4 regions of the Halolactibacillus sp. JCM 19043 genome follow, and region 1 is predicted to be linked to each of the others. Evidence: riboswitches for the same ligand, from Rfam matches in the RefSeq annotation. Region 1 holds a riboswitch; each other region holds the start of a gene.

The links. Region 1 has a riboswitch for S-adenosylmethionine ahead of JCM19043_RS02320 (MetQ/NlpA family ABC transporter substrate-binding protein). Riboswitches for the same ligand answer to the same signal wherever they lie in the genome.
Region 2: another riboswitch for S-adenosylmethionine. It lies ahead of JCM19043_RS07660 (PLP-dependent transferase); the one in region 1 lies ahead of JCM19043_RS02320 (MetQ/NlpA family ABC transporter substrate-binding protein).
Region 3: another riboswitch for S-adenosylmethionine. It lies ahead of JCM19043_RS01870 (OsmC family protein); the one in region 1 lies ahead of JCM19043_RS02320 (MetQ/NlpA family ABC transporter substrate-binding protein).
Region 4: another riboswitch for S-adenosylmethionine. It lies ahead of JCM19043_RS09095 (methionine ABC transporter ATP-binding protein); the one in region 1 lies ahead of JCM19043_RS02320 (MetQ/NlpA family ABC transporter substrate-binding protein).

Annotation. Positions count from the first base shown of each region.
Region 1 covers NZ_BAXD01000002.1:129,016-136,719, forward strand. Annotated here, with positions in the region: gene JCM19043_RS18030 (amidase family protein) at 1-72, shown strand, start outside; gene JCM19043_RS18035 (amidase family protein) at 101-817, shown strand; gene JCM19043_RS02300 (pyridoxal phosphate-dependent aminotransferase) at 866-2,059, opposite strand; gene JCM19043_RS02305 (DUF6366 family protein) at 2,241-2,435, opposite strand; gene JCM19043_RS02310 (iron-containing alcohol dehydrogenase family protein) at 2,593-3,693, shown strand; gene JCM19043_RS02315 (nitrilase-related carbon-nitrogen hydrolase) at 3,690-4,379, shown strand; SAM riboswitch class I at 4,569-4,674, shown strand; gene JCM19043_RS02320 (MetQ/NlpA family ABC transporter substrate-binding protein) at 4,767-5,567, shown strand; gene JCM19043_RS02325 (methionine ABC transporter ATP-binding protein) at 5,581-6,609, shown strand; gene JCM19043_RS02330 (methionine ABC transporter permease) at 6,593-7,252, shown strand; gene JCM19043_RS02335 (alpha-hydroxy acid oxidase) at 7,262-7,704, shown strand, end outside.
Region 2 covers NZ_BAXD01000012.1:17,747-25,450, reverse strand. Annotated here, with positions in the region: gene JCM19043_RS07675 (CocE/NonD family hydrolase) at 1-847, shown strand, start outside; partial or broken gene JCM19043_RS07670 (FAD-dependent oxidoreductase) at 938-2,631, opposite strand; gene JCM19043_RS07665 (aldose epimerase) at 2,926-3,783, opposite strand; gene JCM19043_RS18785 (PLP-dependent transferase) at 4,031-4,288, opposite strand; gene JCM19043_RS07660 (PLP-dependent transferase) at 4,285-5,127, opposite strand; SAM riboswitch class I at 5,235-5,338, opposite strand; partial or broken gene JCM19043_RS07655 (AbgT family transporter) at 5,526-7,057, opposite strand; gene arsB (ACR3 family arsenite efflux transporter) at 7,311-7,704, opposite strand, start outside.
Region 3 covers NZ_BAXD01000002.1:28,395-36,098, reverse strand. Annotated here, with positions in the region: partial or broken gene JCM19043_RS01890 (FecCD family ABC transporter permease) at 1-868, shown strand, start outside; gene JCM19043_RS01885 (iron ABC transporter permease) at 865-1,872, shown strand; gene JCM19043_RS01880 (GNAT family N-acetyltransferase) at 1,954-2,394, shown strand; gene JCM19043_RS01875 (methyl-accepting chemotaxis protein) at 2,458-3,804, opposite strand; SAM riboswitch class I at 4,031-4,129, shown strand; gene JCM19043_RS01870 (OsmC family protein) at 4,223-4,663, shown strand; gene JCM19043_RS01865 (mechanosensitive ion channel family protein) at 4,764-5,555, opposite strand; gene JCM19043_RS16220 (hypothetical protein) at 5,721-5,873, opposite strand; gene JCM19043_RS01860 (sulfite exporter TauE/SafE family protein) at 5,849-6,460, opposite strand; gene JCM19043_RS01855 (histidine phosphatase family protein) at 6,453-7,013, opposite strand; partial or broken gene JCM19043_RS17145 (methyl-accepting chemotaxis protein) at 7,103-7,704, opposite strand, start outside.
Region 4 covers NZ_BAXD01000016.1:26,396-34,099, forward strand. Annotated here, with positions in the region: gene JCM19043_RS09055 (Gfo/Idh/MocA family protein) at 1-331, shown strand, start outside; gene JCM19043_RS09060 (universal stress protein) at 469-888, shown strand; gene JCM19043_RS09065 (transcriptional repressor) at 940-1,287, opposite strand; gene JCM19043_RS09070 (metal ABC transporter permease) at 1,349-2,203, opposite strand; gene JCM19043_RS09075 (metal ABC transporter ATP-binding protein) at 2,219-2,974, opposite strand; gene JCM19043_RS09080 (arsenate reductase family protein) at 3,217-3,573, shown strand; gene gcvH (glycine cleavage system protein GcvH) at 3,623-4,063, shown strand; gene JCM19043_RS09090 (TlpA disulfide reductase family protein) at 4,124-4,540, opposite strand; SAM riboswitch class I at 4,677-4,790, shown strand; gene JCM19043_RS09095 (methionine ABC transporter ATP-binding protein) at 4,987-6,012, shown strand; gene JCM19043_RS09100 (methionine ABC transporter permease) at 6,005-6,670, shown strand; gene JCM19043_RS09105 (MetQ/NlpA family ABC transporter substrate-binding protein) at 6,713-7,525, shown strand.

The DNA of each region.
Region 1 (7,704 bases):
GGGACTGAAACGGCAGGTTCGGTTATTTATCCGGCCAGTCAAAATGGTGTCGTTGGCTTAAAGCGACATTAGGGACTGTCTCACAAGCTGGATTATACCAATTGCCGAAGCGCATGATACCGCCGGTCCGATGGCTAGAAACGTAAAAGACTGTTTCTATCTATTTCAGGCGATGACAACCATCACTGAAACGCTAGATCATCATACGAGAGCGTTAACAGATTATCAATTTGGATTTATTAATGACGCCAAAATTAAAGAAGCTTACCGAGACGAAGATGACACACTTTTAGCACACGTACAAGATGACCTTATTCAGCGAGATGTTGCCGTACAGGATATCGCGATTGATCCATCCGCCTATCGGATTGATATTACGGATGTGTTAGAGTATCAGTTTAACGAAGGGGTACGAAATTTCTTTAAAGACGAAAAGGAGCCACTTACGTTACGAGATATCTATCAGTTTAATCAAACTGATGCAGCAAACTATGCCCCTTACGGGCAAGATTTAATTAAACAAGCGATGGAGACAAAACTGACAAAAGAGACAGTTGATCAGATGGTTTCTACACATCAAAAAATCGCGATAAAAGCACTCGATCAAGCATTTCAGACCGTCGATGTACTCGTGACGTTAAGTAATTATGCGACAACACTGTATGCGGCGAGTGGCTATCCGGCGCTTACGATTCCGGGTTTAAAACGTAAGTCAGGTGAGCCCGTTGGCGTCACTTTCATTATGAAAGCAAACCAAGATGTTGAGTTACTCCACGTTGGTCAACAGATTGAAAAAAATAGGCTTAGGATAAAATAAGCCGCCCACCTGAATTTTAAGGTGGGCGGTTTAGTGCGTTATAATAGGTCACGCGTTTACAGTAGCTGTTGTTGTATTAAAAATTTTTGTTGCCTCAATTCGCTTAGCGGCTTCGATCAGTCGCGTGTCTGAATCAAGTAAAGCGACGCGCACATAACCTTCCCCGTAGTCACCGAAACCATTACCAGGTGCCACCATGACTTTAGCGGTGTCGAGTAAGTAACGACTAAAGCTTTCTGACGTGTAGCCTTCAGGTACTTTTAACCAACAGAAAAAGGTACCTGAAGGTTTGGTCACATTCCAGCCAATATCTGATAAGGCATCCATCAAGACATTACGTCTTTTCTCATACGTTGCAGTCAGTGCTTTAGTCGTAGACTGATCACCGGCTAAGGCGGCTTTAGCGGCCATTTGAACGGCACCAAAGATACTGACATATAAGTGATCTTGGATTAATTCTAGCTTCTCGATAATATCTTTATTCCCGACCGCAAAGCCGACGCGCCAGCCGGCCATGTTGTAGGCTTTTGAGAGAGTAAACATTTCGATCCCGACTTCTTTAGCACCGGGTGTCTGGAGGAAACTGGGTGCCTTTTCACCGTCAAACTGGATTGTATGGTAAGCAAAGTCATGACAAACCGCGATGTTATGTTGTTTCGCAAACTGAACGGTCTCGTCAAAGAAGCGCGGGGTTGCCTTCGCACCGGTTGGGTTATTTGGGTAATTTAAAAACATTAACTTGGCTGCGTGAGCGTCTTTTGGTAACGCCTGATAATCTGGTAAAAAGTTATTTGCTTCAACGAGCGGCATAGGGATCATATTCGCTTCTGCCATCCTTACACCGGAGATGTAGTCAGGATACCCTGGGTCTGGAACTAATACAGTATCACCTGGGTTTAAGAGGCATTGACTCAGTTCAACGAGTCCGGTCTTTGTCCCAGGTAAAATCGCCACTTCTGTGTCTGGGTCAATCGTGACATTGTATTCGCGTAAATAATAGTCACTCACCGCTTGTTTTAGTTCTTGATAGCCTTGAAACGGTGAATATTGATGGTGTCTTGGTTTTGTGGCGGCATCTTTTAGCGCCGCGACAATATGATGAGGTGTCGGTAAATCAGGATTACCTTGTCCTAAATTAATCACATCAAAACCTTCTTGTTGGTAGTGATGGATGGTTTTTACTAAATTATTAAAGAATTGTTTAGGTAATCGGTTTAATAGATCTGAAGCTGGATAATTCACGTGCTCACGCCTTTCGGATGGTTAAAATAGTTAAAATTCTGACAGCTTTACTTTTGATACAGTGTAACGAATCAGGGGCGTTTCGTCTAGTGGTTTTTTTGATGGTTATGTTACAGAATAATTATCGCAAAACAAAAAGCACCGGCAGGTGCTTTCAACAATTACACAGAAAGGCAACACATTAAAATAGGGCAATCGCTAATATCACCACAACTAACACAACAATGACAAGAGCTAAGCCTTTTGTGCCAAGCCCGCTAGATAAGTCTTTCAAACTACCGTGACTGGCGCGCTCAAAACTATCACGATGATTACCTGTTGGCGACTGTTTTCGTTCTTGTTGTTGGAGTGCTTCACGTTTTTCTTCAGGTTTCATAGGCGGTGCTCCTATCGGCATGATTGGAAATGAAAAGTTACAGCTATTATAACATGACTTGTAAAAAATGTTAGTTAAAAATAGAAAATTCGAAAGATTGACATAAATAATCGTCTGATAGACAATAGGTAAAACAGAGAAGCGGGAGGAAATAGCGATGGAAGCAATCAAAGTACAAGGCACACCGAATATCTATCGTCATCATGCCGGGGCCTTAACGGATATGAAACAAGTCATTGAAACACAAGGCTTGAAGAAAGGTTTACTCGTAACGGGCAAGGCTTCGTTTAACATAGCCGAGCCATTTATTAACCCACTAAATTTAAATGTAGTGATGGAGCGTTATAACGGCGAATGTTCTCGCGAAGAAGTAGACAGATTAAAAGAAAAGGCAGAAACGGAAGCCGTTGATTATCTGCTTGCGGTTGGTGGTGGTAAGGTCATTGATGTCACTAAAGCAACGGCCGCGGCAATGGGGCTCCCATACCTTATTGTACCAACGCTCGCATCAAACTGTGCCGCGGTCACCCCCTTAAGTGTGTTTTACACTGAAGACGGCGTGTTTACTGATCATGTCGTATTTGACCAGGCGGCTTTTATGGTGGCGGTGGAACCAGGGATTCTGATTCAAACGCCGGCGGATTACTTACGGGCCGGCATTGGTGACACGATCGCCAAGTGGTATGAAGCGAAACCCCTCGTGGCATTGTTACCGCATCAACCGATTGCGGTAAAAGTGAGTCAACATGCGGCGAAGTTATGTCAAGATGTGCTGCTTGCCTACGGGGAAGCAGCGCTGAATGACCAGAAAGCTAAACAGATTACTGATCGATTTATTGAAGTTGTCGATACGATTATTTTAGCAAGTGGCATGGTCGGTGGTTTTGGTGAACATTACGGGCGAATTTCAGGTGCGCACTCGATTCATAACGGCCTTACCGTATTAGAAGAAACACATCAACACTTGCACGGGGATAAAGTGAGTTATGGGATTTTAGTCCAACTGGCGCTGTTTGATGAATGGGATGAGGTTAATCACCTGCTGCCATTTTACCAGGCACTCGGTTTACCGACGAGCTTCTTTGATTTAGGGATTCAAACAGACCTTGAAGAAAAATGGCAACAAGTCGCGCGTCATGCGACACGTGACGTGGAATCGATTCACTTATTAGGCAAGGTCACACCAGACCTCGTCCATCATGCGATGAGTGAATTGGAACAACATGTCTCGCGTTTGAGAAAGGATGATGCCAAATGATCAAGCGACGCATCGCTTGTCTTCAGATCGATATTCAGTTTGGTGATGTAACAGCTAATTTACAAGAAGTGGCCAAGCAATTTAACCACCTTGATGCTGATGTTGATACCGTTGTGTTACCAGAGTTTTGGCCAATGGGCTATAGCTTAGATCGTTTAGCAGAGGTAGTTGAATATGATATGTTGACGCCGATTAAAACACTGGCGAAACAGTATAACGTCGATATTATTGCCGGTTCTGTGCCAACCAAGCGCGACGGGAAGTTTTATAATTCGCTCCCGGTCATCACCCGTGAGGGTGAGGTCGTTTTTTGGTATGATAAGGTCCACTTGTTTCGACTGATGGATGAAGAAAATTTCTTAGCGGAAGGAAAAGAATGTGGTGTTTTCACTCTCTCAGGTGTCACATCTGCGGCCGTGATTTGCTACGACATTCGTTTTCCGGAGTGGATTAAAACGCAGATGCTGGAAGACGTTGACCTGTTATATGTTGTCGCCGAGTGGCCGAAGCAACGCCTCGATCATTGGCGAGCGTTACTGATTGCGCGTGCGATTGAAAATCAAGTCTATGTTGTGGCATGTAACCGTGTCGGGAGTGATCCCAATAATACGTTTGCGGGTCATTCGATGGTCATTGACCTTGGGGTCAAGTCATCAGTGAAGCAGATGATCAAACCGGGATACTGACAGCTACGATTGATTTAGCTGAGGTAAAGCAAATCAGACGACAAATTCCTGTTTATGAAGATCGACGTCCTGATCTCTATCGTTTAAAATAAGGGATCATTCACGAAAAGTTTTAAAAGTTTAGAAAATTGTGTTGACTTTTCATTTGATACTGTGTAAAGTAAGTCTCAACAAAAAAATATTGACCGGATCTTATCAAGAGAGGTGGAGGGACTGGCCCTTTGAAGCCTCGGCAACAGACATGTATGTCCTCGTGCCAAATCCAGCAGCCCTAGTTAGGGATGACAGATAAGTTGAGACAACATTTAACGCCTCAATTTATCACTTGATAAATTGAGGCGTTTTAATTTCCAGAGGGGTCCGGGAACAAATAAGGGGGAAGTAACAATGAGAAAGTTATTAGGTTTGATTGGTTTAGTCGTATTAGTCGTACTGGCAGGATGTGGCAGTGAAGCAGGTGCCTTAAGTGAAGATGAAGTCACTGTTGGGGTGACAGCGGGTCCACATGAACAGATTTTAGAAAAGGTAAAAGAACTCGCGGCTGATGAAGGCTTAACCGTCAATATTGAAGTGTTTACTGAATATGTGATTCCAAATACGGCACTCGATGAGGGTGAACTTGATTTAAATAGCTATCAACACCAACCGTTTTTAGATAATGCGAAAAGCGATCGTGGTTATGAGATTGAAGCCGTCGCAACAACGGTGAACTTCCCAATGGGGATTTACTCAACAGGTATTAGTGACGTTAGTGAATTAGAAGAAGGCGACTCGGTTGCGTTACCGAACGACCCAACGAACGGGGCGCGTGCCTTAATGTTATTTGAAGATGCCGGACTCATCACCTTAAAAGAGGGTGTAGGCGCTGAGGCCATGGTCATTGATATTGAAGAAAATCCATTAAACTTAGAATTTATTGAACTTGAAGCATCTCAAATCCCGCGTCAATTAGAAGAAGTCGATGCGGCTGCGATTAATACAAACTTTGCGATTGAACATGGTTTTGTTCCAACAGAGGATTCGATTTACATCGAACCAAGTGACTCACCTTGGGTGAACTTAATTGTCGCAAGAGAAGAAAATGTCGACGCCCCTGTCGTTGAGAAGTTCATTAATATTTATCAATCGGACGAAATCAAACAATTTATTGAGGACACATTCGAAGGATCTGTTGTTGCCTCATGGTAAGGAGGTAGCTTAAATGATTGAACTTAAACATATTACAAAAGTATTCAAGACGGGGAAATCTGATGTGAAAGCGCTGGATGATGTGAGCTTAACCGTTGAAAAAGGTGAAATCTTTGGTGTGATTGGCTATAGCGGGGCGGGTAAAAGTACCCTCGTTCGCATGGCCAACCTTTTAGAAGAGCCAACATCAGGCGATGTCATTATTGATAGCGATAACTTAGTGACGTTATCAAAAGAGGCACTTAGAAAGAAACGCCAACGGATTGGGATGATTTTTCAAGGGTTTAATTTATTAAAAACGCTCACCGTCTATCAAAACATCGCGATTCCACTGAAACTTACGGGTGTTGCTGAAAATGAAATCAAAACGCGAGTAAAAAAGTATTTAGAGATTGTTGGACTGAGTGATAAAACGGATGTCTATCCGAATCAACTCTCAGGTGGACAAAAACAACGGGTCGCCATTGCCCGTGCGCTCTCACATGAGCCAGATATCTTGTTGAGTGACGAGGCGACAAGTGCCCTTGATCCAGATACAACCGATCAAATTCTTGAACTACTATTAAAAATAAACCGAGAACTTGGGATTACGATTCTACTTATTACCCATGAGATGCATGTCATCCAGCGGATTTGTGACCGCGTGGCGGTTATGGAAAACGGGAAAATCATTGAACAAGGTCCGGTTGTTGATTTATATACCGAACCGAAGCATCAAACAACGAGACGCTTTGTCGAAAGTATCTTTCCAAGTCAAACACCGAAGCACATTATTAAAGATCTACAAAAAGAAGGGCCAATTCTTGATTTAACGTTTGTTGGCAGTGCCACAGAGAGCCCGAGTCTATCAGTTATTTCAAACCGTTATCAGATTGAAACAAATATATTATCTGGGAATATTGTTGAGTTAAAAGATCAGACATTTGGAAAACTACGTGCGCATATTAAAGGGTCAGTTCAAGAAACGACGAAATCCATTGATTACTTAACGGACCAAGGTGTTATTGTAAGGGAGGTGGTCATCCATGACGGCATTTATTGAACGGTGGGGTACAACCATTATTGAAGCAACACTAGCAACATTCCAAATGGTGACCATCAGTTTGTTTTTCTCAATTCTGATTGGCTTACCACTCGGTGTGTTACTCGTCATTAGTCGAACGAATGGCAAGCGTTATATTTGGTTGTACCGGGTACTGAACATTGTCATTAACACGATTCGTTCGGTTCCGTTTATTATTTTACTATTTGCTTTATTACCGTTTACGCGGGCCATCGTTGGAACATCGATGGGCGTTAGAGGCGTGATCGTGCCACTTGTTATCTTTACCGCGCCGTACTTAGCCCGATTAATGGAATCTTCTTTACTCGAAGTCGACCAAGGTGTTATTGAAGCGTATCAGGCGATGGGGATTAAACCACTCCATATCATTTGGCACGTCATGATTCGCGAAGCGAAATCATCGATTATTTTAGGGATTACGATTGCGGTAATTGGGCTCATTGGCGCAACAGCGATGGCAGGCTTAGTCGGTGCGGGTGGTCTCGGGGATGTGGCTTATCGATTTGGGCATGTGCGTTATCAACCTGAAGTCATGTATGTGACGATTGTGATCTTGATTATTCTGATTCAAGGTATTCAAACGTTAGGTAACGTCCTCAGTCAAAAGGCGAAGAAAGATTAAGGTGATACGATGACGTTAAAAACGACAGATAAATGGGAGACGATAGCTAAACAACAACTTTCACGCAATGCCTTTGGTTATTTATCCGGTGGGGCTGGTAGTGAGGTTAGTCTTAAATATAATGCCGAGCAGTTTAATCGTTACCGGTTAATCCCTCGCTTGTTGAGAGATGTCTCTCATGTGGATACATCTGTAGAATTATTACATTCAACCATTCAAGCGCCTATTTTGTTGGCGCCGATTGGGTTTCATACGATTGTGCATGAATGTGGTGAACGGGCAAGTGCGAGCGCGGCAAATACATTAGGGCTTCCGTTTATCCAAAGTACGGTCGCGAGCTTTAGTATCGAAGATATTAGTGAAGTAATGACGGAGAGTGATCACTACTTCCAGCTCTATTGGCCGAGTGATGACGATGTGGCTTATAGCTTGGTGAGACGAGCAGAACAAGC
Region 2 (7,704 bases), on a different contig from region 1:
TGACCAACGTCTAGAAAACGGTAAAGCGGTTGTTTTTACATCTGACGCTTTGACAGAAGATCGTGATTACTTCGGTGAACCTGTCTTTCATGCGCGACTATCAACCGATCAAGACAATGCAATGGTCGTTGTCCGTCTGATGGATAAAGCACCGACCGGTGAGTCCACGTTAATAAGCTGGGGCATGTTGAACCTCAATCACTATAAATCGCATGAACACCCAGAAGCACTTGTTCCAGGAAACATCTATGACGTGAAGGTTAAACTGGATAGTCTTGGACAGAGGTTAACGAAAGGTCATCGATTAGAAGTTGCGATTGCACCAACCTACTGGACTAAAGCTTGGCCATCGCAAAAACCAGTGAATTTAACCCTTCATACAGGGATGGGTACGTATCTCGACCTGCCTGTTAGACAGCCGAATGAAAGAGACGAGGACGTGCGGGTGTTTGATATGGCAGAAACCGCCTCTATTATTGAGCGAGAAGTCTTGCGCAAAGAAGAGCGGTCATTCGATATCGTTCATCGTCCCATTGATTCAACGTGGCAAGTGATTGATTATTCTGATGAGGGTAGCCGTAAGCTCATGCACAATGGCGTTGAACACGGGAGTATTAATAAAAATATCTACTCTATTAAAGAGAATAATCCGCTCTCAGCGACCGCTGAATGTTACTGGGAATTAACGGTTGGTAGAGATGCGTGGCAGACGAAGGTTGAAACGTACAGTAAAATGACGTCAGATGAAGAAAACTTCTATTTAACCCATACCATTAAAGCCTTTGAACACGACCAAGAGGTCGCTTCAAACAAGTGGGAGCACACAATTCCTCGTGACTATAATTAAATTTAAAAAACCGCTAAGGCGAGTCGACTGACTGCCCTTAGCGGTTTTGTTGTTCTTTCATCTTGATCTGATATTATTTTTTAACTGATATTAATTAAAGTTATAAGCGGTCACAATTGGCGTACGGCCTTCTACTTGGTCGTTAAAGTATTCATAGAGGCATGTGCCGAGGAACGAACCTGCCACGTTATAAACATTTTCATAACCTAAGTTTGAAGCGCTTGAACCATATTGTAAGAGCGTTGCCCTGAACGACAGTGCACATATACAGGCACATCCGTTGGAATCTCATCTAAACGTTCACGGAACTGGCTTAATGGTATATTGACCGCATTGGTAAAGTGACCCCGCTTGAATTCACCCGGTTCACGTGCATCAATAATGTGGGCGTTTGATTCTACAAGTTCACGCATCTGGGTTACTTGTACTTGTTTGATGACGCCGTTAAGGACGTTTAAGCCGTTTAAAGCGGCCATGTTGACAACATCTTTAGCGGTACCAAACACTGGCGAGTAACAAAGTTCAAGCTCTTTTAAATCTTCTAAAGTTGCGTTCATCATAATCATGGACGCAATCACGTCAATACGCTTATCGACATTACCGCGGCCAATCGCTTGCGCTCCCAAAACGCGACCGGTTGGCTTTTCAAAGATTAACTTAAAGTAAACCGGGTGACTGTTTGGCATGATGCCTACTTTATCCGTCGGAATTACATAGCTAAAGTCAAAGTCAAAACCTTGCGCTTCAGCTAGACGCGCATTTAGACCGGTTGATGCAGCATTCATGTCAAATACTTGGATCGCACTTGAACCGATGACACCTGTGTTACGGTGTGGAATATTATACATATGGTCAGCCGCTGCGCGTGCTTGACGTTGCGCTGGTCCCGCAAGAGCTAAGCGAGTTTTTTGACCGGTTAGTTTATGATGGACTTCAATCGCATCACCGACCGCATAAATATCTTTATTTGATGTAAGGTAGTTGTGATCGACTTTAATACCACCAGTCACACCAATGTCAAGACCTGCTTCTTTTGCGAGTGTTGTCTCTGGACGGACACCAATCGCCATCACGACCGCTTGAGCTTTGATTGTCTTACCTGATTGTAACACGATGTGGTCGTCTTTGACTGATTCAATCCCGTCACTTAAGACAAGGCCCATGCCTTTATCGACCATTTCTTTATGAAGAATTTGAACCATATCGTAATCAAAGGGTGCCATCACTTGGTTTTGCGCTTCTACAAGTGTTACATGCTTACCTGCGTGTACTAAGTTTTCAGCGACTTCAATACCGATAAAACCACCACCAATAACGACAACATCTTCGACCGTGTCTTTTGACACGAATGTATTTAATTTTTCAATATCAACGACGTTACGTACGCTAAAGACATGCGGTGAATCAATCCCATCAAGTGGTGGCATAATAGGATTTGCCCCTGGAGATAAGACGAGCTTATCATAGGCTTCATCATGTGTCTCATCTGTTTCTAAATTTTTAACCGTAATCGTCTTGTCATCTTTATTGACTTTTATCACTTCTGTTCTGACGCGTGCTTCGATTTTATATTGTTTACGGAAGACTTCCGGATTCATTAATACTAATGTTTCACTGTTTTCAATTTCACCACTTAAGTGGTATGGTAATGCACAGTTTGAAAAGGATACGTGCGGTCCACGCTCAAACATGATCACCTCTGCTTCTTCATCTAAACGACGAACTCGTGCAGCAACAGATGCCCCACCTGCGACACCACCGACAACTAATACTCTTTTACCCATAATTTCTTTCCCCTTTCGAATGTTAAGACCTGTGTATTTTTCAACAAACTTATATAAGTGATATTGTTCACAATAATTATTATACCACTAGGGGTATGTTGAGTCAAGAGTTACCTTGCACTCTTTCTTGCCTCTCTGTTAGTATGAATTAACTTTCCCGTTATTTAGCTGAAACAAAGGGCGATTGAGATCTCGTTAGTTAAAATGAAGTAGCGATAAAAGGGAGAAAAATAAAAAAAGAGAAAGAAAAAACGTACACATCCTGTCTAAGACACCATGTGTACGTTTTTAGTATTAAATAATTTGAAAGCTGACCCACGTATCGAACGTATCTCTAGCTGGTACTTTAATTAAATCTTCTTGTCTATTTAATTCACCATTTTTTCTCGTCCATGGTTCGACACAGACAAAGCGTTGGTCTTGTTCGGTCCACAGGACAGTATAATGAAACGGTTCGTCCATTTCCATATTAATCGACTGTTGGTCCACAGTTGCTTTAACTTGTGTATGGGTATTCTCTAAAAGTACCGCTTCTTTTAAATGTGTTAAATCGATTTGACCAGTAAAGGCTTTTTCTTCTTCATCGTTATAATCATAATACGTTTTAGTTGGAATATCTAAACCGACAACCTTTTTATCTGATTTAAAGTACGGGTGTAGACCCGGATAGATTGGCATCGGTGTATCGGATAAATTTTCATAAGATTGATGAATCAATAGCTGATCACCACGAAGTGTATAAGTAAAGATTACCTTAAAATCAAACGGATACACAGCTTTTGTACTTAAGCTACTTCTAAACAGAATAGAAATAAACGCATGTTCTTCATCGCTGTACGTCTCAAGTACTTCCCAGGGATGAATTCTTGCGAGTCCATGGTTTGGCATATCATACGTCTGATTGCCCCAATGATACTGCTTATCTTTTAGTTGACCAGAGATCGGGAATAACACGGGGATCCCCCCACGAACATTTTGTTTACGGTCAAATAACGTTGCTTCATTTAAGTATAACCGTTCTTCATTGTTTGTGCCGTAACCTGTAATGATACCGCCACGTTCTGGACAAACCGTAATCCAACTGTTGCCGGTTGGGTGCTTTAATTGATACATTGTAAACATGTCTTTCTCAAATCGCTCAATCGTATACATGAATAAATCGCCCCTCGCATTAATGAATTAAATGACTAAGTTGCTCTCTCTTTTTACACAACATTTACATTATAACAGACTATCTTAAAAAAATCGTTGTTTTCAGACAATTATTCTCCACTCAAGTGAAAATAATCACATAACCTTACTCCCTTTCTAATATAAAAGAAAATAACAGAAAATTAACAGCCCACATAAAAAAAGAAGGTCGTCTCATTGTTTAGAGACCACCTTCTTCTTCATTATATTATTTTAAAAGACGTATAGCTTGAGCCAAATCGTTCAACAAGTCATCGATATGCTCAGTCCCAACAGAAAGACGCAGTAACGTATCCGTGATGCCTCTTTCCTTGCGAACAGCGACTGGCATATCGGCATGTGTCTGGGTAAAAGGATAGGTCACAAAGCTTTCCACACCGCCTAGGCTTTCAGCAAAACTGATCAGTTGAAGTGATCGAAGAAACGGGCTAATATGAGCGGCCTTTTCTAATTCAAAACTAATCATTGCACCCGTTCCAGGTAATAGACCTGTTTAATAGAAGGATGCGCACGTAAATATTGCGCGAGTCGTTTAGCTGTTTCTACTTGACGGTCTAGTCTCAGTGGTAACGTCTTTAACCCGCGCATTAACAAATAACAATCAAACGGCGCTAACGTCCCACCACTCGCATTATGACTTTGAAATAATGACGCATAGACTTTTTCATCCTTCGCCACCACAAGCCCACTTAAACAATCATTATGCCCGGCTAAATATTTTGTTGCGCTGTGAATGACGATATCCGCTCCAAGCGTTAATGGCTTTAGTAAATATGGGGTTAAGAATGTGTTATCAACAATGAATAAGATATCTCGTTCTTTAAGCAAGTCCCCTAGCGCTTTGACATCCACTTGTTTCAACAATGGATTCGTCACCGATTCTACGAAGATGGCTTTGGTTTTATCGGTAATCGTATCCGTGAAGGCCTGTATATTGAGCGGATCGACGTATGTAAATTTCAATTGAAAGCGCGCTTCATAGTCTGAAAACAAACGATACGTCCCACCATATAAATCACTTGAGACAATCATCTCATCATTTGATTGAAATAGCGATAATACGAGTTGAATGGCTGCCATACCCGAAGACGTTGCACAACACCCCGCGCCTGATTCGATTGCCGCAAAGCCTTGTTCTAGCGTATCTCGGGTCGGGTTGTTTGTCCTTGTGTAATCAAATCCTGTTGATTCATGAAGATCATTATGTCGATAAGCTGTTGATAAGTGTACAGGATAAGTGACCGCGCCTGTACTCGGTTCTTGCTTGTTGCCGAGTTGTGAAAAATACGTGTCTAATTGATACATGCGATGCGCCTCCTTTAGTTTAATACTTCTTAAAAGTCGTTGCGTTTTTGACCTAAACAGTAAAAGCGCCCTCTTAACAGTTAAGAGAGCGCCTTAGGTCTTAATCGCTCTTATCTTTAGGTCTATGCCTTTTGGATTTAGCACCTTCCTCTAAATTAGAGAGGTTGCTGAGACATCACAGGCCAAATCCCTCCGTCTCTCTTGATAAGAAGTATGTAATTGTTTGAAAAATCCATATATGGTTTATACTATATGATAACGACTTTCTGATTAAAAAACAAGTACTATTCAGAAAATTCTTTAATCTAACGGATCAAAAAAACACCTCCAAAGCATTTGCCTTGGAGATGTCTCTATAAAAGCTCGCTTATTCAATGTGAAAGTATCAATATTACGAACTAGTTCATCATATAGCTAATCGGAGAACCTGGCCCAAGATCCCAGCTAAATAACATCCAAACAATAAGCATGAGCAACCAACCGAGTGTAAAGAAGATGGTGTATGGGAACATCGTTGAAATCAACGTTCCAATCCCCATTTTCTTATTATACTTTTGCATAATGACAATGATCATCGCAAAGTAAGGCATCAGCGGTGAAATAATATTACTGGTTGAATCGGCAATCCGGTAAGCCATTTGTGTGAGTTCAGGTGAGTAACCTTGTTGCATCATAATTGGCACAAATACCGGTGCATCATCGCCCATTTAGCAGAGGCTGAACCGATAAATAAGTTAATAAAGCCTGAAATAAGAATAAACAACAGAATTAGGACAATTCCACCTAATTTTACTGAATCTAAAAATTCAGCTCCAGCAACCCCAATAAGTAAACCTAAGTTTGATTCAGTAAAGTAACTAACAAACTGACCTGCGGTAAAGGCAAGCACGATAAACATGCCCATGGAAGCCATCGTATCTGACAGCTTATTCGCCATATCAGTATCAGTATTAATCACTTTCGTTACTTTTCCGTACACAAGACCTGGAATAAAGAACATAATCATAATGATTGGTACGAGTGATGACATAAAGGGTGATGAAATGACGCCACCGTCATCCGCACGTAATAAACCGTTAGCTGGTACGACGAGTAACCCAATCACAATGACCGTGATGAGTAGACTTAACCCACTATAACGTAAGCCTTTTTTCTCGAGTGCTGACAACTCCGTTAAATCATCCTTATTGACACTACCTTTAAACGTTCCTAAGCGTGGTTCAACAATCAGTTCTGTGACCAGCGCACCGACAATCGTAAGCAAGAACACAGAGGCAATGACAAAGTAATAGTTCATCGCTACGTTCATATTATCCGCATAAGCTGGATCAATAATTGCTGCTGCTGAAATTGTCATTTCCGCAAGCATCGGGTCAAGTGATGTTAGGAGTAAGTTTGCACTAAACCCGGCAGAGACACCCGCAAAAGCAGCGGCAATACCCGCAATCGGATGACGGCCAAGCGCGATAAAGATAACCGCACCAAGTGGAGGGAGCACAACATAACCTGCATCAGAGGCAAGTGATGACATAATCCCGGCAAATACTAATCCGGCTGTAATGAGTGACTTTGGAATTGATAAAACAAATCCTCGTAAAGCCGCTGAAATTAAGCCGCTACGCTCAGCAAGTCCAATCCCTAACATACTGGCAAGCACCACACCTAATGGCGCAAAGTTAATAAAGTTATCAACCATCGCTGTAAAGATATATTGGACACCCTCACGACTAAGAAGATTTTTGGCTTCAATCATTTCCCCAGGGTTCCCTGGATGTTCGACACTGACGCCTGTCGCCGCCACAATGGCTGATGCGACTAAAACAACGACTGACAAAATCGCAAACAAGGTTACCGGATGGGGCAAACGGTTACCAGTTGTTTCGATCATATCTAAAAATCGTTGAAACAGACCTTTTTTCTTTTCTGACATAAATAAAACGTCCCTTCAAAGCTGAATTAATATAATTTTTAGATAATTTGCGACATTTCTTTTTTATCGCAATAGTGTCCATTATAGCTATCTGTATCCGTTTTGAAAAGGCTATTTCCAATAGTTCTAATGTTAAAAAAGTTCTTTTTTTTTCTGACATTTCATTCTGTTTCATTTTCTATTATCTCGACTTTAACAGAAAAAAGTAGAGCCCCTCAAAAAACTACAAGGGCTCTACTTTTACCTATGTGAACTATGCGCGAAACCAGTGACGGGTGTTGTTCGCAATTTTCACTAGCATTAACATCACAGGGACTTCTACGATAATCCCAACGGTGACCGCGAGGGCGACTGGTGAAGTCACACCAAACAAACTGATCGCGACCGCAACGGAAAGCTCAAAGAAGTTTGAGGCGCCAATCATGCCCGCAGGGGCGGCAATATCATGGGTTAAGTTCAACTTCTTCGCTACAAAATAAGCTAAGAAAAAGATAAAGAATGTTTGAATAATAAGTGGGACGGCAATTAAGACAATATGTCCGTAGTTAGAAAGAATCGTCTCCCCTTGGAACATAAAGATTAAAATCAATGTCAACAATAATCCAATCGTGGTCGTATGTTTAAACTTAGCTAAAAAGGTCTCTTCA
Region 3 (7,704 bases), 100 kb from region 1:
TATTTACTAATAAAGCTACAGATGCCGTTCTTGTCTTACGTGACATAAGAATTCCACGTGAAATAGGGGCCGTTCTTGTCGGTAGTGCGATGAGTGTTGCTGGTGCCATTATGCAGGGAATGACCCGAAATCCGTTAGCCGATCCTGGCTTGCTTGGATTATCGGCAGGCGCATATCTTACGTTAAGCTTATCGGTTGTCTTATTACCAAGTGCCTCAATGTGGTTGACTTTGATTATTTGTTTTGTCGGGGCAGCTCTTGGGGCACTGCTTGTCTTTGGACTAACAATGACCAAAAAACAGTCCTCGGTTTTCCGAATGGTTTTAGCTGGGGCTAGTATTTCAACATTACTGTATGCGATAAGCGATGGGATCGGCCTCTACTTTAATCGGTCAAAAGATATCGCCTCCTGGACAGCTGGAGGACTGATTGGAACCCAGTGGTCACAGCTATGGACGATTGCTCCGTTTATCTTTTGCGGGATTGTGATTGCGATGTTTTTCTCTAAGCAACTGACGGTACTAAGTTTAAATGAAGATGTCGCTATCGGACTCGGTCAACACGTCACCCAAACAAAAATCATCTTGTTTATCATTGTTATCGTTTTATCAGGCGCATCGGTTGCTTTAGTCGGGAATATGACTTTCCTCGGATTGATGGTGCCACACATTGTACGTGGAATGATTGGCCGAGATTACCGTTATATCCTGCCGTTCTCAGCCTATACGGTGCGATTTTCATGTTGCTTGCTGATACACTTGGCCGGACGTTAAATGCGCCCTTTGAAACGTCGGTTGCGGCAATTATTGCGCTAATTGGTTTACCTTTCTTTCTTATGATTGTTCGACGAGGAGGACACGGCCTATGAATAAACAACGTATAATAAAGCAACGTATATTTCTCGTTATATTCGCTCTCCTTTTGGTCTCGACTATGCTGATAGCTATAAATGCCGGTACCGCTAAGATTCCTATCAACCGAGTGATACAAACGTTTTTAAATAATGGGAGCTTTAACGAACAGTTTATAATCTTTAAGCTTCGGCTTCCTCGAATTTTTATTACTGTTTTAGCCGGGATGGGACTGAGTTTATCTGGCGCTATTCTCCAAAGTTTAACGCGTAATGATTTAGCGGATCCTGGGCTGATTGGCATTAATGCTGGGGCCGGTGTCTCGATCAGTTTATTGTTTTTATTTATTCCTCTTGAACCAGGTCTGTTTACTTACATTGTTCCACTTGTGGGGATGTTAGGCGGGATGCTGACAGCTGTATTAATCTACCTCTTCAGTTATGAACGTCATCGCCCGTTAAAACCTCTCCGGTTAATTTTAACCGGCGTCGGTGTTTCTACTGCTTTATCAGGATTAATGGTTGTGATTATTTCTAGTGCCCAGCGAGAAAAAGTTGATTTTATCGCCAAATGGCTCGCAGGGAACATTTGGGGCACCGATTGGCCGTTTGTTTATGCCCTGTTACCGTGGCTAATCGTTTTCGTACCATTAACTTTTATTAAGGCACAAAAGTTAAATATCTTAAGCCTTTCAGAAGGTGTAGCGATTGGTTTAGGGGTCGCAATTAAAAAAGAGCGATTACTTTTACTTTTGAGTGCGGTAACTTTAGCCGCATCAAGTGTAGCAGTGACAGGGGGAATTAGCTTTATCGGCCTCATGTCTCCGCATATGGCTAAACGTTTAGTTGGCCAGCGCCATCAATTATTTTTACCGCTTACCATGTTGATTGGTGGTTGGTTATTACTAGTAGCTGATACACTTGGTCGCAGTCTGATTAACACCATTATTCCTGCTGGTATTATTGTGTCCATTATTGGTGCTCCTTATTTTATTTACTTACTATTAAGAGACGTTGATTGACACGTTGGTTCATGATGAAACGAGCACTAGACAGATCGATCACTCATCATGATATAATCATAGGAACACCAGAAAGGATGGATGCTATTGACACGTATTACAACACAATCTGCCCTGCAACACGCTTTTAATATTAGACGACACGTGTTTATTGAAGAACAACAGGTACCAGCAGCTATCGAATTTGATCAGTATGACCGGTTAGATGCGGATTGTCTCCACGTTTTAATCCGCCATGACACGGTACCTGCCGCCACTGGACGGGTACGGTTTATCGGTCAGTCAGCTAAGCTTGAGCGTATTTGCGTATTAAAACCATACCGTAAATATGGTCTCGGTAAACAAGTGATTGCTGCACTTGAAAAAATGGCTCATGAAAAGAAACCTAAACAGTATCTCTTGCATGGCCAAACACACGCCATTCCGTTTTATGAACGCCTTGGATATAACGTGGTTTCAGAAGTCTTTATGGAAGACGGTATTCCGCACGTGGAGATGGTTAAAAAGATACTCAACGACTAGGACTGATTTTCATATCCACAAAGAAAAGAGAGGACGTTCTAGTAAGAACCTCTTCTCTTTTCTTTAGACTGTTTGTCGTTGTGACTGTAAATGGTTAATCATTTTGTTAATATGTGCCGATAGTTGTTTTGAAATTTTCCTTGTTTTTTCAAGCGCAACTTGCTGTTTCGCTTCTTCCTTACCGACATTTGCTAAAATATCATGACTTGATTCATGTAATGCATCGTGTTCTTTTTCAACTGCTTGCCAAATGGGGGTAAGAACCGGATCGATAATTTCTAACGCTTGATAATAGTGACCAAAAGCACAGTGATGACTGTCCGTTTGAATGGGTAGCCGTTGATTTAACTCTACAATATCAGACAATGTATCCAGCCAGTGTTCGTGCTGTTTCAGTGCTGAAGTCAAAATGTGTATCAGTTCTTCTGGTTGAATCGGATTATTTTCACTTAAAAACTGCTGATAAGCTGCTTGATTTTGCTGAATAATATCAACATCTAATGTTCTCATTTGTTGGCGGACTAAATCCAGTTCACTCATTTGACCCATTAATCCATCCATCATTTTCGCTAACTTCTCTTCTTCATCGACTTTCCCTTTCACCGCATCGGTGACAGACGTCGCTGAGCTACTCACTTGTTGAAATGACGCCACAAAGGATTCCATATCTATTTTAATGTGATCAATCGCTCCATAGTTACCCGAAAGACCTGCCGTCACTTGTTCGACAGCGTTAGGAATCTGCACCATCGATTGATTAATCATCGTTAAACTCTCGACACTATTGTTTGATACATGTTCAATTTCTTGTTTAAATGTCTCAAATTCTGTCAGCGATGTTTTCGTATTCTCAGCGAGCTTCCTAATCTCATCCGAAACAACCGCAAAGCCCTTTCCTGCTTCTCCTGCACGTGCCGCTTCAATAGAGGCATTTAGTGCAAGTAAGTTCGTCTGATCAGCAATCCCTTCGATGACCTTGACAATCTCGCCAATCTTTTCAACTTTGGCAAGTAACTGATCTAAATGCGTATTGACTGTCTCATTCCCCTTAGTCACTTGGAGACAAATATCTGACATTCTCTTAATATGTGATAAGCTTTCTTCTGTCGTTAAAGTCACTGCCTCAATTCGTTCGAATATATCTTCTGCCCGGCTCACATTCTCTTCAATAGTAGTTTCAATCTCAGACATTGTTGCGGTGACCTCTTCAGTGAAAGCGAGATTATCTTCTGATTGGCGTTTTAATATATCACTGACATGATGAATCGCATCTTTCACAAAACTGAGTTCGACTTCTACTTTTCCAAGTCCTGCCGTTGAACCAATCATTTGTAGTAAATATTCACGCGAATAATGTTCTAGTGACGTGATTGTGTGTTCTACTTTATCTTTTCGTTGTTTTCGTTTCATCCCTAACATAATTCCCCTTCTTTCTTCTTATTTATTTTACTATCCTGTCTGTTTTTCTTTCATACCATAGTAATATCGACCGATTCCCCTAAAAAATAAATACTTTTGCAATTCTTAACAGAAGGTCTAAATCAGAAAAAAACGGGCTACTTTCATTTTCATTTACATAACTACGTTGACAAAGTAATCATAATCGTGTATATTTACTGAAAATTCATACTTTTACAACCCATCAAGAGAGAGGGAGGGACTGACCCTGTGAACTCTCGGCAACCGCTAGTGATAGTAAGGTGCCAATTTCAGAAGCAAACGCTAAAGATGAGGAGGTAGACAGATCAACGGATTTTACGCCCTTCTCTTTTTTAGAGAAGGGTGTTTTTCATAGGGTTGTAGGAGATGAAAAAAGGTGGAGAATATTATGGCAACACAAACATTTACCGCAACATCAACTTTAGAGGATAAGTTTTTAGTCAAGAATACCGCACGTCAACATACTGTTTTCGTCGATGAACCTGAGTCCCTCGGCGGAATTGATACAGCAGTCAATCCAGTGGAATTGTTACTCGCAGCACTTGGTTCTTGCCAATCGATTGTCGCTCCAACGTATGCTGAGAAGTTTGATATTGATTTAAAAGGGTTTAAAGTTGAATTAGAAGGCGATATTGATTTGGATGGTTTCTTTGATAAAGCGGATGTCCGCCCTGGCTTTTATGATATCCGCGCGACGTATCATATTGAAACGGATGCCGGTGAAGAGAAAGTTAGTGACTTTGTCGCTTTCCTTGAAGCGCATTGCCCGGTTGAGGACACGATTGAAAATACCGTCGCTTTCTCATCAACATTCCATATTAAAAAATAATCTCTGTGCATAACGCACATCACCTAGAGCTCATAACGATATCTATAGAAAACAGCTTGGGGATTATTCCCCAAGCTGTTTGTCATTCAAATCTTTTATTTTACTCATTAGTCATATTAATATCCATTGTAGGATAAGGGATACCAATGTTTTCGCGGTCAAAGGTAACTTTGACTTCTTCTAATACGTCATAATAAACCGTCCAGTAATCTTCTGCTTTTACCCATGCCTTAACAGCGTAATCAACAGAAGAGTCGCCATGATTAGCTAGACGTACGAATGGTTCTGGGTCTTGCATAACTAATTCATGATTAGTGATAATCGTTCTTAACACTTGTAGTACATGTTGATTATCCGCATCATAGCTAACACCAAACGTAAAATCAACCCGGCGCGTACTATTAACGGAGTAGTTAGTAATACCAGCGTTAGACAGATTTCCGTTAGGAATGAAAATCATTTTATTATCTGCCGTCACAAGTTCTGTATAAAGAATTTGAATCGCTTTAACTGTACCGCTGTATCCAGCTCCTTCGATATAATCGCCGACTTTAAACGGGCGAATCGTTAGGAGTAAGACACCACCAGCAAGGTTGGCAAGGGAACCCTGAAACGCTAAGCCAATCGCTAAACCTGCCGCACCTAGAATAGCGACAAATGACGCAATCGGAATACCTAAAATACCGACAACTGAAATTACGAGTAACACTTTTAATACCGCACTTATTACTGACTGTAAGAACGGCTTTAGACTATCATCGAGTTTTGACTTTTCGATCTGACTGCCAATGACTTTAACAACAGCCTTAATGATGGCTAAACCAACAATTAATGTAATGATGGCTAACACAATTGGTTTAGCAATATCCACTAAAAGATTCATCCAATCCATTTTCTCATCTCCTTTGATATATAAAGCATGACTATTGTAACATGTTTCCTGCGTTTATACATGTTATCAACAACTCCTGATTGAAGTCGCAATGGTTCTCGACATTATAAAAAGGGCGTAAAACTCGATATTTCCTATTTTTTTCGACCAATCACTTCATTCTATTTAAACAAATAAATAAATCGCCGAAATCACCGTAGTCACAAAAATAAACACCCGATACGTTTCTTCTTTAATAATAGACACAAGCCAAATGCCAACACGTGTCCCAGCGAAGATAACCGGTAAAAGAATCAGGCTAATAATAGATGTTTCCATTCGATTGATTGCCACACAAACACATGGAAAGGTAACTTAAACATGTTCAGTAGAAGAAAAAACCACGCTGTTGAGCTAATCATCTTACGTTTACCAATCTGTTTACTTAAAATATAAATCGCAAAGATAGGACCAGCCGCATTACCAACCATCGATGAAAACCCACTTACTACGCCGACAAGCGTCGTGAGCCATTTATGGTTGCTGATTTTAATGGGCGCTTTTTTAATTTCTTTATATACTAACAAGACAATACACAAGAGGACGATGACACCCATCGTCATTTTAAACTGTTGATCATTGACATATTGACCGTACCAGACACCGAGTAATACACCAATGACAGCGGGGGGTAAGAGGTGTAAAATGTCTTTTATCGAAATCTCATGCCCGTAATGTTTTACCGCAAAGACATCTCCTACCATTAGTAAGAGTAACATCATCCCTGATGACACAATCCCGCCGAACGTGAGTGCCATTAATACCACAACAAAAATTGTTGAACCTTGAATTCCGGTTTTAGAAAAACCAATCACAATCCCGGCTAACAGTAAAATCCCCCATTCAATCAAACTATAATCAAACATAATCAACCTCCTTAAATCCTTGATAGACGCTATCTTTAAACGTCATTTCAATGACAAGCGGCATTCTATCCTTCAGTGCCAAAAAGTTTGCTAAACCAAAACCTGCCTCAAAGTATTGAATGATTGTACTAAGACTCGTTCCATGAGTCCCAATCACAATCGTTTCATTTGAATGATGCTTAATTAAATCCATTATGACTGCAACATTACGTTTCTGCACAATCATTAAACTTTCACCTTCTGGTAAATGATAAGAAAAGTCTTCCCATTGCCTTCTTGTATACGTTTCAAAGTCATCAATCCAATGGTCGGAAATTTTTCGTTCGCGTAAATCCTCCACTGTCTGTACCTTTAATCCTAAAGATATGGCTAACGGTTGGACAGTATCAATAGCGCGTATGTATGGACTAGAATAGATTGCATGAATGGTTTCACCGGTAAAAGTCTTCACTAAGAGCTTACTGTCATATTGGCCTTTTTCCGTTAACGGTCTCATGCTATCATCGTGGATGGAAAAGTCTGGTTCCGCATGACGGATGAAAAATAGCTTCATTTTCTCACTCCTTGTATGTATGATATGTTATCAACTAGTATACCACAGTAAAAACCTTGACGCATGGAGGTGCTTCAAGGTTTTTGGCTTCAGTTTGTTTTAAAATTATTTATTTCGCTATTCAGCGCCTCGCCGTTTTGTTGGAGACTTTCTGCTGATTCTGTCACCATCTTTAGTGCTACTAACTGTTCAGCACTTGATGCATCAACTTCTTCCGTTGCGGCTGCTGTCTCTTCCAATATCGACGCAATTTGTGAAATAGCCTGAACGACTTGATCTTTATATGCGTTAATATCTAAGACGTCTGTTGTGATTGCCTCAACAGCCTTCATTACTTTCGTGTTTTCTAATGCGAGCGAAGTAAATCTAGCTGTCGTCTGATTAATAACATCCGCTTGACGTTCCGTCATGTCTTTAGACTCACTCATCGCCTTTATAGCTTCCGTTGAACCTTGACTTACTTCATCAATCGTTTGGGCAATTTCTGTTGTTGCTTTTGATGTTCCTTCTGCTAACTTACGGACTTCTTCTGCGACAACCGCAAAGCCTTTTCCGTGTTCACCGGCACGAGCAGCTTCAATCGAGCATTGAGTGCCAATAGGTTTGTTTGATTTGAAATGTCATCAATCACTGTGACCACAGAAGCGATTTTTTGAATTTTATTTGCAAGTTCTGTCATAGAATGGCTAAC
Region 4 (7,704 bases), on a different contig from region 1:
ACGATTTAAATCTGGAGTCATCGCTAATATTACCAATACGTGCATCTTACCAGAGGGTTTAGATGAAATAGGGTTTACGATGTATACCGATTCAGCAGTGATCGAGTGGACTCCTGAGTCGTTAACGATAAAAACGGGAAAAACCGAAAAAGTCATGGTAGATACACAAGATCCCTATTACCAGGAGGATGAAGCCTTTATTCAATCCATTAAGTCAGGTAGTAATGAACACATTTTGTCTACGTATCAAAATGCTTATAATACTCAGCTTATGACGGACGCAGCACGCGTCTCTGTTGAAAAGCATTCTCCGATTAACCTAAATGACTAGTAGGGCAGAGCGATATTAAAAAATAGCCGTATGAATAGTTACAATGATGAAAACTTTTGGTGAAATGAGGTTTACCCACAGCGGTTAAAGGATAGATTATACTATAGTTTATTTTATCTTTAAGGGAGTGGTCATTCATGTTTAAGAAAATCCTGTTAGCTTCTGATGGATCTGAATATTCAATTCGCGCCTGTGAAAAAGCGGTTGAATTAGCAAAATGTCAAGCAGATGCTGAAGTTACCATCTTGTATGTTGTTGATGGAACAGCGGCGAAAGCTGATGCAACTTATCACTGGAATGCGAGTGATTTAGATCGTAGTCGACGTGAAAAATTAGAAATCTCTGAGCGTAAATTAACAGAAGCGGAAGTAGATTACAGTATCAAAATCTTACATGGTGATCCAGGCCCAACGATTGTTAAGTACGCGAATGATGAACGGCATGATCTCGTCATTATTGGAAGTCGCGGATTAAATAGTCTGCAAGAAATGGTGCTAGGAAGTGTCAGTCATAAAGTGGCTAAACGCGCCGATTGCCCGGTACTCATTGTTAAATAACATCTAAAAATCCCCTAGTCACCGTTTATGTGACTGGGGGATTTATCTATTTTATGCGGCTTGACAAGCTGGACAAAGTCCGTATACTTCAAATTTATGTCCTTCAATCATGTACCCACTTAAGTCATCATCAATCATATCCATTGGGCAGATTTGAATGCGTTTTGTTGCCCCGCATTTGCGACAGATGAAATGATGGTGGTGGTGATTAGCACACCGGATTTGATAATGTTTTTCTCCGTCTAGTTCAGTGGATTCTAAAATACCTAACTCGTTAAAGAGGTGGAGATTTCGGTAGATTGTATCAAAGCTAATCCCATCATAATGCGGTTCCATATAAGAGAGTAATTCTTTAGCTGTACGATAACGCCCTTCATTTGCGAAAAACTCTAAAATCATTGCCCGTTTATTTGTGTATTTATAACCAGCCTCTTTTAACTTATTAAGGCTTCATTTAAATTCATACAATCGCCTTCTTTCGTTGAGATTTTAACCATACTTTTTGGAGAAATGTTGTCACGATGAGAAAAGCAATTAAGACCATCACGATTGTCCCACCGGGGGGGATTTCTAAATAATAACCAGAAACAATCCCTAGAATGACACTTGCTTCACCGAAGATAATCGAATAAAAAATGGTTTGTTTAAATCCTTTGGCAATGCGAATACTACTTGCGACAGGCAGTGTCATGAGCGCTGAAACAAGCAACACACCGACAATGCGGATAGACGCTGAAATAACAAGTGCCGTCAGTAAGATAAATAATAAGTGAATACTCTTTGAATGAATACCTGATACTTTCGCATGTTCTTCATCAAATGATAACATAAACAATTCTTTATAAAACACAACCATTAACGTTAAAACAATAACCGCAATAATCCGAATCGTATTAAAATCTTGTTTAGACACAGCTGAAACAGATCCGAATAAGTAAGAGTATAAGTCATTGTTCAATCCGTCAGCAAGTGCAATAAAGATAACACTAAGACCAACCCCACCAGAGAGAATAATAGGAATAGCTAAATCTTGATAAGCTTTATAGACTGTTCTTAGACGCTCAATTAAGATAGCTCCAAAGATAGAAAAAATTGTCCCGGACGTAAAAGGGGTAATGACAGCTAATCCGTATTTTTTATCCATAAACAAACCAAAAGCAATACCGGCTAAAGTCACATGACTCAAACCGTCAGCAATTAAGCTAAGGCGTCTCACAACGACAAACGTACCAAGGAGTGGCGCAATTAAGCCGATGATTAAACCTGTATAAAGTGTCGTGCGCAAAAACTCAAACTCAAAAAATTGACTAAGCAAACTCACTCACCGTCCTTAATGATTGTGGGTCACGATATTTAAGTCATGACCATAAAATGATGAAATCCGTTGTTCAGATAAATTATGAAACGCTTCTGTATCACCATGAAAATGGATTTCTTTATTGAGACAAGCAACGCCATTTGCATGACTTGTCATCGTGCCAATATCATGGGAGACAAGGAGAAGGGTGATTTTTTTCTCGTGATTTAATTTCCCTAAAAGTTCGTAAAACTTTTGAACGTTTTCCGTATCAATCCCAACAGTCGGTTCATCTAAAATGAGAAATTCCGGTTCACTGACTAAAGCACGGGCAATAAAAATGCGCTGTTGTTGACCACCTGATAAGTCACCAATGTTTTGATTGATGTATTCTGACATACCAACAAGTTCAATGGCTTCTTTTACTTTCTCGCGATGTTTTTTTGTGAAGAACTTCAAGTAACCGATTTGTGCCGTTAATCCCGTAGCGACGACTTCTTTTACCGTGGCAGGAAACCCTCGATTAAAGGCATTAGCTTTTTGTGACACAAAGCCAATCTTCTGCCAATCTTTAAACTTATTAGCAGGTGTTCCGAATAACTCGATCGAGCCATGTTGCGGTGTTAACACACCGAGTAGTAATTTAATTAATGTTGTTTTACCGCCACCATTTGGTCCGACAAGACCTAAAAAAGCCCCGCGAGGAATCGAGAGGTTCACATCTTTTAAAGCAATCTTGTCTTCATAGGCATAGCGTATATTTTTTAATTCAACGATGGTGTCTGTCATTGTATTTAAGCTCCTCTATCTATTATATAAAAGCACTTTGTGATTGTTCGAAACGTAACCATTACTAAGTGTAACCGAAACAAGCATGAATGTAAATAAGAATTGTTACGGTTTAGGTTTAAGTTAATCATAATAAATGCTTTGATGTCAATGAAAGTGCATTAGAACAAGCGAAAAGGTGGAAAAACGAAGCAAGAGACTTTATACTAAAGAAGGAGAAAAGAGAAAGGGTGGGGATTCATTTGACAATGACGTTTTATTGTTATCCAAAGTGCGGTACATGTAAAAAAGCAAAGCAATGGTTAGAGGCTAATGGTGTCGCTTATGATGAGCACCATATTGTAGAAGACACACCATCAAAAGCAGTGATGATGGGGCTAATCGAACGAAGCGGACTAGATATTAAAAAATTCTTTAATACGAGTGGCCAGAAGTATCGTGAATTGAATTTAAAAGATAAATTACCTGATATGACGCATGAAGAGAAAGTCGATGTACTCGTAAGCGATGGGATGTTAATGAAACGTCCACTTACTTATGATGACCAACATGTGACGGTCGGTTTTAAGGAAGAACAATTCGAACAAACATGGAAATAAAGCAACATAAGCAGCAACAAATTCGCTTAAATGAAAGAGGGAATGATAAATGACTTTACCAAAAGATTATTATTACACAGATGAACATGTGTGGTTAAATATTGAAGATAACTTAGTTCGTATCGGGGTGACTGATTATGCGCAAGATGAACTAGGTGACGTTGTGTTCGCTGAAATCAGTGAAACTGGTGAAACAGTGAAAGCGAATGATACGTTCGGTAATGTTGAATCCGTTAAAACAGTATCAGAACTGTATGCACCAATCAACGGAGAAATCGTTGAGGTTAATGATGTATTAGAAGATAAACCTGAACTGATTAATGTGTCACCTTATGATAAGGGTTGGTTGATTGTCATTAAGCCAGATAATATGGAGGATGTTAAAGCACTTATGGCAAGTGACGCGTATAAAGATTTTCTGCGGGGCGTTACTGAGGACCATGTTGCTTTAAACTTGTCACACATCAATGATATTGATTTAACGAAGTAATCTGATCATAAAACACGCCTGAACATTAGTCAATACTTCTAATGAACAGGCATGTTTTTCTTAAAGATAGGCACTAATTGCCTCCATTAGACTAGGAAAGCTTAAGTTCTGGCCCCATTGTTTAACGATATGACCCTGTTGATCAATTAAGACCGTCGTTGGTACACCTAAACAAGTGTAGTTGAGATATGTTTCACGACCATTATCTACAAGAGTTGGTTGTTTGATAAAGTTATTTTTGTAACGAACGGCATCATCGTGATGCCTTTCTCTACCAGTGACATTAATGGTAATCATCGCTAATTTGTTTTGGTCCACGGTTTTGAATAATCGCTCTTTCATCGGCATATCCTGACTACAATCAGGACACCAAGAGGCCCAAAACGTAAGTAACACCATTCGCCCGCGCAAATCACTTAATGTAAGATGGTCGTCTTTATCAATATAGGGAAGCGTAAAATCTGGTGCAGTTGTCATATATATCAATCATCCTTTCAAACTGTTGTATACTCTCGTGATTAATTAGTATAACATGGACAAAATATTGTGAAAACTTATTGACAGCATATTTTTAACGTGCTATTATCACCATTAACCAATTAAATATTTAAGACTCTTATCAAGAGAGGTGGAGGGACTGGCCCGACGAAGCCCGGCAACCGTTAAATACAAGCTGTATTTAAAAAGGTGCCAATTCCTGCAAAGCGTAAGCTTTGGATGATAAGGGAACGCTTAAACGTAAGCATATGATGCCAGCGTCTTTTTGTTCTCTTATTAAAGGAGAATAAAGGGGCGCTTTTATATTGATTGAAATAGTGTTTGGTTGATAATTTAATCATTAAACCATCGCGTATTCGGTTAAAGAGAGAAGAATGAATACCGTTATAAAAAGAATGAATATTTAGATATTAGGGGGAAGTCACATGATCGTCATTGATCAGTTATCGAAAGTTTTTAAAACAAACGAACATGAACTAAAAGCCGTAGATGATTTAAGTTTATCGATTGAAAAAGGTGAGATTTTCGGCGTGATTGGTTATAGCGGTGCTGGTAAAAGCACTTTTATTCGCTTAATTAATCGCTTAGAAGAACCGACAAGTGGGACAGTAGAAATAGAAGGACAAAATATCACTAGCCTATCAAAACATGAATTACGGGTGAAACGCCAGGAAATTGGCATGATTTTTCAGCACTTTAACCTGTTGTGGTCGCGCACCGTTGAAGAAAACATTGCCTTTCCATTAGAAATTGCCGGGACATCAAAAGCTGAAATACAAACGCGTGTGCAAGAATTGATTGATCTTGTTGGACTAACAGGTAAAGAAAAGAATTATCCGTCACAACTTAGTGGGGGACAAAAGCAGCGGGTTGGTATTGCACGAGCACTCGCAAATAAACCGAAAGTATTACTTTGTGATGAAGCAACATCGGCTCTTGACCCAGAGACAACCGACTCAATTTTAGCTTTGCTTGTTGATATTAATGAAAAGCTCGGTTTAACGATTATCCTCATTACCCATGAAATGCACGTCATTCAAAAGATTTGTCATAACGTAGCCGTAATGGAAGCGGGACGTGTGGTTGAACAAGGAAATGTCCTTGAAGTCTTCTCACACCCTAAAAAACCGGTGACGAAAAAGTTTGTTGAACAGGTCATGGGTAAACCAGATGAAGAACTCACCGATGATGTATTAATCGAACATATTTCAGATGGTCATGTACTAAAGTTAACCTTCGTAAAAGAAACAGCCAATCAAGCGATTATTTCAGAGGTAGCTAAACATTATGACGTTGATATTAATATTATTCAAGGAAACATTAAACAAACACAAGAAGGAGCTTACGGCTCGCTTTATGTAAAAATGACAGGGGACTTACCAGCAGTGGAACAGGCGATTCAATTTATTCGATCAACATCAGTCGATGTGGAGGTGATCACACATGGCTAATTTATTTCCAAACATTGATTGGATGGATCTTTTATGGGCAACAGGTGAGACACTTTATATGACACTTGTCGCTTTAATAGGGACGTTGATTTTAGGTACGATCCTAGGTCTATTCATTTATTTATCCGCGCCGGGTAACTTGTGGGATAATAAAATTGTTTATTCAATTACCGCTGGATTTGTGAATATATTTCGGGCGATTCCTTTTATTATTTTAATCTTTTTAATTTTACCACTCACCGTCTTTTTATTTGGGACGTTCCGCGGACCAACAGCCGCATTACCTGCATTAATTTTAGGTTCTGCGCCGTTTTATGGTCGCCTCGTTGAGATTGCTTTACGTGAAGTTGATCACGGTGTAATTGAAGCAGCGAAAGCGATGGGGGCAAAAACATCGACGATTATCTTTAAGGTGTTACTAAAAGAATCGATGCCAGCGCTTGTTTCAGGACTGACGGTAACGGCGATTGCTTTAATCGGTTATACCGCCGTCGCAGGATCGATTGGTGCTGGGGGTCTTGGTGATTATGCCTACTTCTACGGCTTTACTCGTCGAGATATGGATATCGTTTATGTCTGTACACTCCTGATTGTATTAATTGTATTTATCTTTCAATTTATTGGCGATGTTATTACGAAAAAAATTGATAAGCGCTAATGAGCTTATTCATATATTAAAAAAAGAAAAGGGGATTTCATGATGAAAAAAATTGTAACTTTATTTTTACTTGTCTTGTCACTTGGATTTTTAGCTGCTTGTGGAGAAGAATCAGCAGAGAATGAAATTAAAGTCGGGGCTACTTCTGTGCCTCACGCAGAAATCTTAGAAGAAGCGCGTCCATTGCTAGAAGAAGAAGGTATTGAGTTAACGATTGAAACGTATACAGATTACGCATTACCAAACGAAGATTTATCACGTGGAGAATTGGATGCCAACTACTTCCAACACATTCCATTCTTTGAATTATCTTTAGAAGATCATGGTTATGACTTAGTTAATCTAGCGGGCATTCACGTAGAACCTCTCGGTGTGTTTTCAAAAGACATTGCTTCAGTAGATGATATTGAAGAAGGAACAGAAGTGATTATTAGTCGTAACGTACCTGACCATGGGCGTATTTTAGCACTCTTTGAAGCAAATGGTTTTATTACACTTGCCGATGATGTAGATAAATCCGCTGCTACAATCGATGATATTGTGGAAAATCCATTGAACCTTACGTTTTCTCCATCAGTGAATCCGGAATTCCTGATCGAAGCATATGAAAATGAAGCAAATACACTCATTGCTATTAATGGTAACTATGCGATTGAAGCAGGTCTATCACCGGTGGACGATGCGTTATTCGTAGAAGGTGCCGATTCCCTTTATGTTAATATTATCGCCGCACGTGCTGAAGATGAAGATAATGAGAATCTTCAAAAGTTAGTTGAAATCTTGCAGTCAGAAGAAATCTCTAATTTCATTAATGAAAAATACCAAGGCGAAGTTGTTCCTGTTGCCGGTGAATAACTGAACAATGAAATACAGACGAAAACGGAAGAATTCGTCTGTATTTTTATGTGCGCTGAGGTATGTTGAATAGAGCGGTTATTACTCGGTGAAATGAGGTCAAATCATGTCAAAGCACGTTTTTCATAGTAGGGGCAGCGTGCTATAATAATACTTGTATCAAGCAATAAATAAATTAA